2 linked regions of the Candidatus Thiodictyon syntrophicum genome follow. The protein of the gene in region 2 interacts with the protein of the main gene of each other region in a pairwise test. Links are inferred from orthologs where the notes say so. Each region holds a gene or a part of one and is shown on either strand. Other genes may lie near its edges. The genes, in order: typA and rlmKL.

Region 1 (8,025 bases), 3.6 Mb from region 2 along the record:
TTCCAGGTTCGCCTGCGCGGCGATGCGCCGGACCTCGGCCGCCATCGGCGCGTCCTCGGGGCTCGCGGCGGTAATCGGTAGGACCTGGTAACCGGTGCGGGCCAGGTGTCCGTCCCGGCAGTCGAAGTCCATGCGTCCCAGCCAGCCGCCCCGCTCGCCGACCTGGACGATGGCCGTCTCGCCCTCCAGCACCGGCTCGGTATAGAGATTGTGGTTGTGGCCGCCCACGATCAGGTCGATCCCGGGGACGGTGCGGGCGAGGCGGCGGTCCTGCGCGATCCCCATGTGCGACAGCACGACCATCAGGTCGGCCCCCTCACGCAGGTCGGGCACCAGGCGCCCCGCGACGGCCACCGGCTCTTCCACGCTCAGACCGATCATGTTGCGCGGGTGGGTGGCGGTGGACAGTTCCGGGGCGGTGAGTCCCAGGACCGCCACGCGCACCGCGCCCGTTCCCGGTGCGACCGGCCGCTCGATGAGCACCTGGGGCCGCACCGGCAGCGGCTCCGGGTTGGATTCAACGTTGGCGGTCAGGATCGGGAAGGGGGCAAGCGCGGCCAGGCGGCGAAAGGTGTCCTGCCCATAGTCCAGTTCGTGATTGCCCATCACCGCGGCGTCCACCCCCATGCGCCCGAAGAGCGCGAGGTCCGGCACGCCCAGAAAGAGGCTGGAGGTCAGGGTGCCTTGCAGCAGGTCGCCGCCGAACAGCAGCAGCACCGGGCGGCCCGGGTGACCGGCCTGGACCTGCGCCCGAAGGTCGGCGATGGTGCCGGCGAGGTGGGCGATGCCGCCGCGTTCGACCTGCTCCCGGGGGTCCGTGTAGGACTCCAGTTGACCGTGGAAATCGTTGAAATGCAGCAGGGTGAGACCCCCGCCGGGCGGGCAGACCGCCCCGGCCTGGGGCGCGATGAGCGACGCGAGCAGGGGCCAGGAGGGTAACGATAGGGAGCGCGGTAAAGACATCTGGGCACCTTGGAAGAGTGGGGGGCATGACCCGTCGCCGATCACTAAGGACCTCGGCCTCACTGCCGCTAAGCTAGGCCCTTCTGGCTCCCACGCTCCTGCGTGGGAGCTAAGTGCGGGCGCTTTGCGTCCAGTGCCAAGACCGGACGCGGAGCGCCCGCACGGCATTCCCACGCGGGAGCGTGGGAACGAGAGGGTTGGCCGTCGGCGCTTGACTTAGCGGCAGCGGTAGCCGGCCTGGGCAGGGGGGTCCATGTTAGCTTTCCAACGCCGCCTGACCAAACGCCGTCGGCTTGGGGCAATGCCGCGGCAGGAAGCGTCCGAAAATGCACACTCAGCCGCGCATGGTCCTGGAAGGCGCCTGAGTCCGTGGAGGAACGCGAACAATCGCCAAGGCTTGACGAGGCTCGGCGCGGGTCCCGGGCGGAGATCCGGCAATGGTGCGTAAGCCAATGATAAGAAATATTTATTGTGTTCGCGACGGGCTTTTCGCCGGGGCCTCGGTGCCGGATTTCAGGCAAGTCCGGCGGCGCCTGGTCCAATGATTGCATAATGTGACTCAAGTCACACTTTCAATCGGAAATCCCATGGACACCACCGAAATCGACACCGCCCCCGGCGCCGAGTTGCTGGCGCTCCAGCAAATTGCCCGCGTCGTCTCCCGCGGGGACGACGCCGAGTCACGTATCCAGGACATCCTGCGCCACCTGGCCGGTTCCCCCGGGCTGGTGCGCGGCCGCGTCATGCTGGCGGACCCCGCCGCGGGCGAGATCTATATCCGTTACGCCCACGGCCTGACCCCGGCCGAACTGGAGCGCGGCCGTTACCGTATCGGTGAAGGCGTGTCCGGGCGGGTCTTCCAGACCGGGGAGGCCGCGCTGGTCGCCAATGTGCACGACGAACCCGGCTATCTGGCCCGCGCCGTGACCCGGGGCGCGCTGCCGCCCGAGCAGATCGCCTTTCTTGCCGTGCCGATCGTGCGCGACCACCTGCCGGTCGGGGTCCTGGCCGCCCACCGGCTGCGCAACCACGAGCGCTCCGCCCAGTGCGATCTTGCACTGATGGAGGTCATCGCGACCCTGATCGCCCAGATCCTGTGCACCGATCCGCAGGCCCGGCCCTGGGCCGCGCCGATGCCGCAGGAGCCGCGGTCGGCGCGCTCCCTGGTCAGTCCGGGTGCCGCGGACCCGGACAGCGCCAGCCGCGACCTGATGGCGCGGATGGCCGCGCAGCGGCACGCGCAAGGGCGGCTGCACCAGGCGGCGGACCTTTACCTCAAGGTCGCGGGGCAGTATCACGGGAGCGAGCAGGCCCTGCTCGCCAAGTCCAAGCTGCTGGAGATCGCCGGGTATTACGAGGGTCGGGGCGCTACCCGGCTGGCCGCCGATGTGCTGGATCGGCTGCAGCGGGCGCTCGACGAGGGCGGCGGCCGTGCGGACGGTGGTCGGGGGCTCGATTCCTGGGGCGACCGGGGTGGCGCGACCACCGACCGGGACTCCTTCGGCGACTCCGGAGGCTCCGGCGGCATTGCGGCGCGGCTTCGGTAACGCGGGTCCCCGGCCCGTCGCGCTTGGATCAATTGGTTAAGAATGCGTAAATTTACGCATATTTACTGGCTTGCGACGGGCGGTCGGCATAACTATGAAGATGATCCTGTCAACCGGAGTTCTTCATGGATACACCCTTGAGCCACACCCCTCCCGGGGCCGATTTGCTGGCACTGCTGCAAATCTCCCGCATCGTCAGCCGTGGGGATGATGCCGAGTCCCGTATCCAGGACATCCTGCGCTATCTGGCTGTGTCCCACCGGCTGGTGCGCGGACGGGTACTGATCGCGGACCCCGACGCGCGGGAGATCTACGTCCGCTACGCCCACGGGCTGACCCCGGTAGAGGTGGGTCGCGGCCGCTACCGCGTCGGGGAGGGGGTGACGGGGCGGGTCTTTGAAACCGGCGTGGCCGTGTTGGTCGCCGACGTGCATCAGGACCCCGGCTTTCTGGCCCGCGTCGAAGACCGGGACGCAATCCCGCCCGAGCCGATCGCCTTTCTTGCCGTGCCCATCGTGCGTGAGCAGTTGCCGATCGGGGTCTTGGCCGCACTGCGCCGCTACGATGAGGAGTGCTCCCCCCAGTCCGATCTCGCCTTGATGGAGATCATCGGGAGCCTCATCGCCCCGGTCCTGTGCGCCTCGGGTCAATCCGAGCCCTGGGTTTGCCCTATGAGCGAGGGTTCCCGGGCCTCCTGTTCCCCGTCCGTCCGGTCCCTCCCGCCCGTCCCTCCCGCCCGGGTCGCCGGGCCCGCCGTCGGCACCGGCCGCGGGGACCTGGATCGCACCAGCAGCGACCTGATGCTGCGCATGGCGCAGCAGCGCCACGGTGAGGGTCGGCTGCACCTGGCGGCCGGCCTGTACCTGAAGGTTGTGGAACAGGAATCCGGGACCGAGCAGGCGCAGGTCGCCGTTTCCAAGCTGATGGAGATCGCCCACTATCACGAAAGTAAGGGTAATGCCCGCCTCGCCGCGGATGTGCTCGAGCGGCTGCAGCGGGTAGTCGACGGCAGCGTTGCGGCCGCCGACCAGCGGTCGGACCCCTGGGGCGACGATGACTCCGGGTTTGGCCCCTGGGATTCCTTCCGCGACTCCAGGGGCTCCGGTGGGATCGGGGCGCGGGTTCGGTAGGGTTACACACCAGTACCGTGAAGCGCGATTCCCGATACCAGTCTATTCTTGCGCCTGCGCAAGCCCCGCAGGGGCGCGTTATACCAGCCCAGGGCACCGCCCTGGGATAGCGTTATTTATTCCGCTTAGCCCTGAAAGGGCGTGACATAAGGCGCCGCGCCGTTATGTCACGCCCTTTCAGGGCTGGGCTCTGCGATACCCCATACCCAGGGCGTTGCCCTGGGCTGGTATGTTCGACCCCGTTGGGGTCGATAGGCAAGATCAGCTGAAACACCAGTACCGCATGATGAAAATGCTCGGGCTATTGACCGCACCGCGTTTGTAGGGTGCGCCGTGGCGCCGACCGAAACCCTGGCCGCCGCGATCAACCGCAGCCTCTCACGGTGCGCACGGCGCACCCTACGCCAATGGTCCGAGCAATTGCGTCAGGTGCTACTGGATCCCCGACTTTCCCAACGGTGTGCCGGGGTTGCCGAGGCGGCCCGGCTCATTCGGCCCGCGGCGCGCGCGCATGGCGCTTGCGCTCGATCTCAGTAAGGAAGCGCTTGCGGATACGGATGGCCCCGGGGGTGATCTCGACCAGTTCGTCGTCCTCGATGAACTCCAGCGCCTGCTCGAGCGTGAAGCGGATGGCCGGGGTGAGGATGATGTTCTCATCCGTCCCCGAGGCGCGGATGTTGGTCAACTGCTTGCCCTTGAGCGGATTCACTACCAGGTCGTTGTCGCGCGAGTGGATACCGATGACCTGGCCCTCGTAGACCTCCATCCCCGGGGAGACCAGCAGGCGGCCGCGGTCCTGCAGGTTGAAGAGCGAGTAGCCCAGCACCTTGCCCTGGCCGTTGGCGATCAGGGCACCGTTGCGCCGCGGCGCGATGCCGCCCTGGTTGGCCGGTCCGTAGTGGTCGAAGTTGTGATACTTCAGCCCGCTGCCGGAGGATAGCGTCATGAACTCGGTCTGAAAGCCGATCAGGCCGCGCGAGGGGATCTCATAATCCAGGCGCACCCGGCCCTGGCCGTCCGGGACCATGTCCTTCAATTCACCCTTGCGCTCCCCCAGGGCCTGCATGATGGCCCCCTGGTACTGATCGTCCACATCGACCGTGAGTTGCTCGTAGGGCTCGCAGATGATGCCGTCGAGCTCGCGGAAGATGACCTCCGGGCGCGACACGGCCAACTCATAGCCCTCGCGGCGCATGGTCTCCAGCAGGATCGACAGGTGCAACTCGCCGCGCCCGGAGACGCGGAACTTTTCCGGGTCCGTGCCTTCCTCGACCCGCAGGGCCACGTTGTGGATCAGTTCGCGCTCCAACCGCTCCTTGAGCTGGCGGGAGGTCAGGTACTTGCCCTCACGCCCGGCGAAGGGGGAGGTGTTGACCTGGAAGGTCATGGTGACCGTCGGCTCGTCCACCGTGAGTTGCGGCATGGCCTCCACATGGTCCGGGTCGCACAGGGTGTCGGAGACGTTGGGCGCCTCGATGCCGGTCAGGGCCACGATATCCCCGGCGGAGGCCGAGGGTACCTCGTAGCGCTCCAGCCCCAGGTAGCCGTAGACCAGGCCGATCTTGGCCTTGTAGCGCACGCCGTCGGGCTTCACCACCACCACCTGCTGGTTGGGCTTCACGCTGCCGTGGCGGATGCGCCCGAGCGCGATGGCACCGACGAAGCTGGAGTAGTCGAGCGTGGAGATCTGCATCTGGAAGGGCGAGTCCGGGTCCACCGGGGGCCGCGGGCAATGTTGGATGATCGCCTCGAAGATCGGGGTCATGTCCCCCTCGTGCACGTCGTCGGTCAGGCCGGCGTAGCCATTGATGGCGGAGGCATAGACGATGGGGAAGTCGAGCTGCTCATCGGTGGCCCCGAGCCGGTCGAACAGCTCGAAGACCTGGTCGATCACCCAGTCGGGCCGGGCGCCCGGCCGGTCGATCTTGTTGATCACCACGATCGGGCGCAGCCCGTGCTGGAAGGCCTTGCTGGTGACGAAGCGGGTCTGCGGCATGGGCCCCTCCTGGGCGTCCACCAGCAGCAGCACCGAGTCCACCATGGACAGCACCCGCTCCACCTCGCCGCCGAAGTCCGCGTGCCCGGGGGTGTCGACGATGTTGATCCGGTAGTCCTTCCAGCGCAGGGCCGTGTTCTTGGACGTGATGGTGATGCCCCGCTCCTTTTCCAGATCGTTGCTGTCCATCACCCGCTCGACCGGTCCGAAGCGCTCCCCCAGGGTGCCCGACTGCTGCAGCAGCTTGTCCACCAGCGTGGTCTTGCCATGGTCGACATGGGCGATGATGGCGATATTGCGAAGGTTTTCGATCACGGGGGATGCTCCGACGGGATGGGCGGGGGGGTGGGCCAGGAGGTGGGTGGTCGCGGCGCTGCCCGGGGGTCCAGGGTTGGTTAGCCCGCCAGTATAAGCGCAAGTGCCGGTCCAAGTCCGACCGTCCGGCGGCGCACGGTCGCGTCGCCCGCCGCAACCGCAGCCGTTGCGACCCCGGAGCCTGCGGTAAGACGGTGTGCCGTAAGACTTTGCGCGAACTGCCAACAGGTCCTGTGGATAAGTCTGTGTGCAACCTTTGGGCAGGGTCGCTAAGGGCGCGTCCTCACTGCCGCTGGAACAGATTGGCCGGAAATTGACCGACTACGATTTATCATTGTTGTTCAGTGGCTTGCATTTTGTCGCCAGGCGCCGTTCGGGTCCCGGGTCCCAAGCCCCTGAGGCCGTTTGTCAAGCCCCTGACCCTGTGCACAAAAACCCGACAGGGCCGCCGCCGCCGCCGCGCCGCCCGGTCGGCGCTCAAGCCGCGGGACGTCTTGAGCAGGTTAATGGCTCGCCGACGATCTCGCGGAAATCGCCTAAAATATGACGGTTGCCAAACCCTGGCGCCGCATGTTCGCCTCCAGGTTGCCGTCGGCCGCGGCGAGACTGCCGGCCCCGATGTCGATCGCCACCGCCAGATGGAGTGAATCGCCGGCTCGCAGTCCGCTGCCTGCCGTCCGTGCCAGGCGCGCGGCCTGCGCGAAGGCACCGCGACTCACCGGTACGAGCCGCAACCCCGTGCTGCTGCAGAACGCCGCGAATTCCTCAGCGATATCCGTCGCGGCCGGGGGGCCGCTCCTACGCCGTAGGAGCGGCCCCCCGGCCGCGACGGGTTGCCGCAAGGGCGCTTGGCCGGACTTATGATCAAGACCCGGGCCGGCTAAAGCCTCGACCTCCATTGTCGGGACTGACGATGCAGGGCGTCAAAGTGCCTCCACATCGATCGAGTCGCCATAGGTCTCGATCCCCAGGCGTTCGGCGACCGGGCGGGCGCGGGCGTCGATCATCGGTGAAATGACGATCAGGCGACTCGCCTGACGTTCGTGGCGTTGCTCGTAGAAGCGCGCCTTGCGCTCGAAGCTGTACATCCCGGCCTTGTCGATGAACGATTTCAGTTCACAGATGATCAGGAGGCCGTTCTTGATGATCACATCGAGTTCGACCTGATCGGGGCGGCCGAACACGACGCCCTCATCATCGTATTCATTGACATTGATGACCTCGATGCCGAAACTCTGCTCCAGAATCCCCGCCAAGGCGTCGCGGAAGGCCTTCTCCGATTGCAGGCCCCAGCGGGAACCGAGGGCGCCGATACCGCGTTCCTGCTTGGCGGCCTGGGCTTTGAGCGCATCGTAGAGTTGCTTGAATTCTTTGCTCATCGCTGCCTGGTTATTATCCCATTTACGGTTCTGATCGTCGCGGTCACGGCGCAACTCGGTCAGCAATTCGTAGAACTGGTCTTGGGTGTCCTTGCGGTTGGCGTATTCTTGCCGCGTGAGGTCCAGAATATAAGCGCGAAGGTCGGGGTCTTGGCGTAACCAGTCGGGCAGTTCGCGTCGGAAGGTGTCTTTCAGGGATTCGGTGGTCATGATCGTCTCTCCGGTGGACATGAATCTTAGCGCAGGTGATCAGCGTCGCAACATCCGGCGATGTCGGTGCGGCCTGATGTCACGCCCCTTCGGGGCTCTCGCTGCTGCGTTGTTGGGAGCCGTTGTCCTGATCATTCCGACTCAAGGCGCGGCGCGGAGCCAGTTCTCGACCGCCAGACCCGGGACGCGGGTGAATTCGGCTTCATTGTCTGTAACGACCACTGCGCCAAAGGCGAGACCCTGCGCAGCGATCCAGTAATCGTTGGCGCCGATCGGAGTGCCCTTACGCTCCAAGTCGGCGCGGATGGTGGCGTAATGCCGGCTAACCCTGGCATCGAGCGGCAGCAACTCGATCCTTGCCACGACGCCGGCCAAACGGGCGGCATTCTTTTCGCGATGCGCACTCTTTTCGATACCGAGTTCGAGTTCGCCAAGCACCACGGGAGAAAGCACCAGGTCGCTCAGCGGGGTGTGCTCAAGTTTGT
Region 2 (4,948 bases):
AAGAGTCGCGGCTTTCAAGTACCCGATGTTCCTGCTGTTGAAACTGATTGGACCCCCGCCGCCTGGCAACTGAAGCCCGCTGCTTCGGAAGAAAAGCGCATGGCATTCATCTTCGTATACTCGGATTATGAAAAAGCCGGAGTGTCGTCCCTTCCCGGAGCCGAGCGGGACCTTGGCCGCGTAACAGACGCATTGGTGCAAGCGGGATTCGCTGTAGAAACAGCCGCAAACCCAACCAAGCAAGAACTCCAGCGGGCTTTAGCTGATTTTTCCCGGAGATCTGCGAGCGCGGATGCAGCGACAATATACGTTACCGGTCATGGATTTGAGCAAAACGGAAAAGTTTATCTGGCGCCGAACGATTATCCTTTCAAGCAAGGCGCAAAGGTTCTTTCCGAGATGGGAATTGATATTGTCGGCTTGGGAAATTATTTGAAAGCAAAAAGTGCGAACATGGTTTTCTACGGCGGCTGTCGGAGCGAATTGCGGTAAAAGACGTCAAACAATCGGCGCAGCGTCGCCGCATACCGCGCGCCGAGTTCGTCGTAAGATTCAAAGCTGATCACCAAACTCGGCGCATCGCGCTGCCAGTCAATCGGCCGCCACGGCCTCGCCATTGAGCTGCCGCCAGGTGATCTCGCTGGCGACCAGATAGACGCTGAACAGGGTGAGGAAGGCGGCGAATTGGTAGCGCTCGGGCGCGCCGAACCGGTAGGCGCAGAGCCCGGCCGCGGCGAGCACAGGGTGCCGGTACCCAGCATGACCGCGAGTGCGCCGTTGACGGTGAGACCGACGGCGCACAGGAGGTGGTGCAGGTGCTCGCGGTCCGGCAGCAGGGGCGAGCGGCGGTGCAAGGTGCGGCGCAGCATGATGCCGACCGTATCCATGAGCGGGATTGCGAGTATCCATAGTGCCGTTACGGGGGCGATCACCAGGGCCTCTCTTTGGCTCAGGGGCCGACCACGAACCAGGCCAGCCCCAAGCCGAGGAACAGGCTTCCGGAGTTGCCCATGAAGACCAAGGCGCGGGGCCGACCCGGCAGGCGCAGGTTGGCGAACAGGAAGCCACAGAACATGGCGATGCCGCCCACCAGGGGTACCTCGCCCAGGTGGGTCTTGTGGCCGCGCGGAATGTCGATGAGTCCGATGTTGCGCGCGACCGGGGAGAGCAGATGGGGCAGGGCGGCGGTGCTCAGAAAGGCGATGGGATAGACGGCGATACTGTGCATTCGTTGCGGTGCGATCGCCGGTGACGGTAACAGGGCACCCAAGATACACAAAACACGGACGCCGTGCGGCAACTTTCGCACCGTGCAGAGCGCAGGACTCGCCCCGGCGCGCCCCGCTCAATCCTTCAGATAGTCCAGTGCCGGCGCCGCGAACCGCTGGGGTCTGATGCCAAGCCGGGCCAGGCCGTCGTCCCCGGAGCAGACGTTGCCCTCCAGCAGCATCTCGATCTGGTCGCGGGTGATGGGGAACCAGGGGTAGCGATCCAGCAGCGCCGCCGCCGCCTTCACCGCGACGGCGGGTGCGGGCAGCATCCACTTGGAGCGTCCGCAGGCTGCGGCGATGGTGGTGAGGATGGCCTTCCAACTGAGCCGGTCCGGGCCGCACAGGCAATAGGTCTGGGACTCGGTGCGCGGATCGGTCAGGGCCTGGGCAAAGGCCGCCGCTACGTCAATGACACTGACCGGGGCGAGTTCAAATCGGCCGGCCTGGAGCGGGAGCAGGCCCGGAAAGAACAGCGGCGCGGGCAGGGGACTCAAAATGATGTCGCGTTTGAGCTGGTCGCAGAACTCCATGCGCCCCCGCGGGTCGCCGAAGATCACCGAGGGGCGAAAGATCGTCCAGCGCAGCCCCGCGGCCTTGACCGCCTCTTCGGCCCGCCACTTGGTGCGCTGATAGGCGGTGCCGTCCGCGCGAATCCCATTTGCACTCATCAGGATGAAGCGCGGGACACCCTGGAGCCGGGCGGCGGCCAGGGTGTCGACCACGCCCTGGTACTGCAAGGCCTCGAAGGTGATGCCGCGGGCCGGAAATTCGCGCAGTATGCCGATCAGATAGATCACGGCCGAGGTCCCTTGGAGGCAGTCGGCCAAGGCCTGGGGGTCAGCCACCGTGCCCGTCACCCGTTCGCACCCGTCCGGCCGGTCGACCTTGGACTCGCTGCCGGGCCGCACCAGGAGGCGGGGGGTGTGGCCGTCCGCGCGCAAACGCTCGATCAGGTATGAGCCCACGAACCCGGTGCCGCCGATGATTGCAACCTTCATGTTGTTGTCTCCGCATGTCCAAAACGATGGGTTGGAACTGGTGGCTGGCGCGGGTTTGTCAAGCATGTGCCGCGGGCCTTGATCATACGTTGTCGTTGTCGTTGTCGTAATCGTAATCGGAAAAGCGATAACCTCGATTACGACAACGACAACGACAAGGACAACGAATTCCTAGTGGCGGATACGCCAGCAGTTGTGGATACGCGGGTTGCGGGCGAAGTCGCGGGGCAGGGTGTCCGCGCTGAGGTCGGTGATCTCCAACTCCGACAGGTCCTCGGCGTCCATGCGGAAGCGCCGCAGGTTGTTGGAGAAGATCAGGGTTCCGTCCGGCTCCAGCAGGCGCACCGTGGCGCGGATGAGGGCCGCGTGGTCGCGCTGGATGTCGAGCGTCTCGTCCATGCGTTTGGAGGTGGAGAAGGTGGGCGGGTCGAGAAAGATGAGGTCGAAACGGCGCCGGCCCTCGACCAGGCGCAGCCAGTCGAGGCAGTCGGCGTGGATCAACTCATGCCCCAGTCCTTCGATCCCATTGAGATCCAGGTTGCGCCGCGCCCAGTCCAGGTAGGTGCGTGACAGGTCCACCGTGGTGGTGGCGGCAGCCCCGCCGCGGGCGGCATAGACGGTGGCGGTGCCGGTGTAGGCGAACAGGTTCAGGAAGCGCTTGTCGGCGGCCAGTTGTCCGATCAGGCGGCGGGTGTCGCGGTGGTCCAGGAAGAGTCCGGTGTCCAGGTAGTCCTCGAAGTTGACCAGGAAACGGTGACCGCCCTCGGCGACCTGGTGGAAGCGCCCGGTCGCGGCCAGGCGTTCGTATTGACGCTCGCCGCGCTGGCGCTCTCGCACCTTGAGATACACCTGGGTCTCGGGTACCTCCAGCACCTCGGGGATGACACTCATGGCCTCGCGCAGGCGACGGCGCGCGTCCCTGGGATCGATGGTGGCGGGGGCGGCATACTCCTGCACCACGACGCAGCGGCTCTCTCCCTCGTAGATGTCCAGCGCCACCGCGTACTCGGGCAGATCGGCGTCGTAGAGTCGGTAGCAACTGATGTCCTGCGTCTTGAGCCACTTACGCAGGGCCTTGAGGTTCTTCGTGAGACGGTTGGCGAGACTGGTTGCGCCCTCGCTGCGTTGCTCCGGGGCCAGGGGGCGGGGCCGGCTGGAGACGAAGTAACGCGGGTCGACCTCGAAGTGCAGCAACCGGCATTCGATGGGGCCGTTGTAGAGGGTGTGCAGGCGGATCGCCCGCAGGCCCATCTGCTTGCCGAGATCGGGGTTGCCGGTCAAGAGTGCGGCGCGCCAGCCGACGAAACGCTCCTTGAGCAGGCTGCCCAGCCGGGCATAGAGGGCGGGCAGGTCGAGGTCGGTGCCGAGCCGCTCGCCATAGGGGGGGTTGACGACGACCAGGCCCCGGTCCTCCTCCCGCCCGGGCCAGCAGTCGGCCAACTCCCGTCGCTCGAAATGGACCCGTCCCGCGAGTCCGGCCCGCTCCAGGCAGGCGATCGCCACGCGGATGGCCGTGGGGCTGGCGTCATAACCGCGCAGCGGTGGGAGCCGGTTCAGTCCGGCGGTGCGTCGGATCTCGGCCTCGTCGATGAGGCGCTCCCAGATCGCGGGCTGATGCCCGGCCCAGCCCAGGAAGCCGAAGTCCTGGTGCAGCAGGCCCGGGGCGATGTCCGCGGCGATCAGAGCCGCCTCGATGACCAGGGTGCCGGAGCCGCACATGGGGTCGAGCAGGGCCCCGCCCTCGGCCGCGCTGGCCGGCCAGCCGGCGCGCAACAGGATGCCGGCCGCCAGGTTCTCCTTCAGCGGCGCGGCGGAGCCCTCCTCCCGGTAGCCGCGGCGGTGCAGGGAGCCCCCTGAGAGGTCGAGCGCGATGACGGCGCTATCCTGGTAGGCATAGCAATGGATCAGCAGGTCCGGGTGGTCGGGGTCGACGTTGGGTCGGCGTCCGCAGTGCTCGATGAAGCGGTCGGCAATGGCGTCCTTGACCCGCAGCGCCGGGAACTGGCTGTTGTTGACCCCGGCCAGACTGCCGTCGAAGCGCACCGCGAAGGTCCGCTCCAGCGCCAGGTGCTCCTCCCAGGGGATGGCGCGGGCACCGGCGTAGAGGGCCTCGATGCCGGGTGCCGGAAAGGCCGCGAGTTGCAGCAGGACGCGGTTGGCCACCCGTGACCACAGACAGGCGCGGTAGCCGTCCTCCAGGGTGCCGGTGAAACGGGCACCGCCACGGGCCTCCACCGCCCCGGTCAGGCCCAGCCGGTCCAACTCCTCGGCGAGCAGACTGCCCAGGTGCTTGGGGGCGGTGGCGAAGAAGGTATAGCGGGACATGCATGGACCTGCGGGTGGGGGTGCGCGGCGAAAGGGGAGTAAGGATGCCGGGCGCAAACGTTGTTGTTGTCGTTGTCGTTGTCGTAATCGTGGTCGGATTATTCGATTACGACAACGACAACGACAACGTACCCGGGATCTCGGTCACCACATCCAGCCATCGCCGGTCGCCGGTTCCTTGCGGCGACGCCCCTTGGGCTTATTCCTTCTTCAGCAGATCGCCTAACCCCGCGAAGGGGTTGTGGGTGGTCTGCTTGCCCCCGCCCGGGGCCGGCCGGGTGGGTCCGGCAGCGCGGGCGGCCAGGTGTTCCTCGTAGCGCTGGTGCTCGTTGTCGTGGCAATAGAGGCAGAGGA

Evidence for each region.
Region 1: the proteins of rlmKL (region 2) and typA interact in binary tests that used the Escherichia coli proteins (3 or more experiments, as listed by UniProt). The link is inferred for Candidatus Thiodictyon syntrophicum from one-to-one orthologs.

Annotation. Positions count from the first base shown.
Region 1 is NZ_CP020370.1:6,261,159-6,269,183, reverse strand. The notes cover bases 3,540-6,430. They hold typA (translational GTPase TypA), read right to left. Parts: upstream 5,952-6,430; coding sequence 4,128-5,951; downstream 3,540-4,127. Other genes in these bases: THSYN_RS26870 (GAF domain-containing protein), read left to right, coding at 3,540-3,640. Also shown: THSYN_RS26880 (bifunctional metallophosphatase/5'-nucleotidase), read right to left, coding at 1-963; THSYN_RS26875 (GAF domain-containing protein), read left to right, coding at 1,551-2,510; more of THSYN_RS26870, read left to right, coding at 2,636-3,539; THSYN_RS37480 (PIN domain-containing protein), read right to left, coding at 6,488-6,685; THSYN_RS26855 (PD-(D/E)XK nuclease family protein), read right to left, coding at 6,875-7,540; THSYN_RS26850 (PIN domain-containing protein), read right to left, coding at 7,682-8,025. UniProt on the Escherichia coli protein: A 50S ribosomal subunit assembly protein with GTPase and nucleotide-independent chaperone activity, required for 50S subunit assembly at low temperatures, may also play a role in translation.
Region 2 is NZ_CP020370.1:2,635,568-2,640,515, forward strand. What follows is about bases 2,018-4,948. They hold rlmKL (bifunctional 23S rRNA (guanine(2069)-N(7))-methyltransferase RlmK/23S rRNA (guanine(2445)-N(2))-methyltransferase RlmL), read right to left. Parts: upstream 4,595-4,948; coding sequence 2,441-4,594; downstream 2,018-2,440. Other genes in these bases: THSYN_RS11080 (SDR family oxidoreductase), read right to left, coding at 2,018-2,269; THSYN_RS11090 (YajD family HNH nuclease), read right to left, coding at 4,794-4,948. Also shown: THSYN_RS11070 (caspase family protein), read left to right, coding at 1-492; THSYN_RS33720 (hypothetical protein), read right to left, coding at 592-741; THSYN_RS11075 (MraY family glycosyltransferase), read right to left, coding at 950-1,228; more of THSYN_RS11080, read right to left, coding at 1,346-2,017. UniProt on the Escherichia coli protein: Specifically methylates the guanine in position 2445 (m2G2445) and the guanine in position 2069 (m7G2069) of 23S rRNA. Methylation occurs before assembly of 23S rRNA into 50S subunits.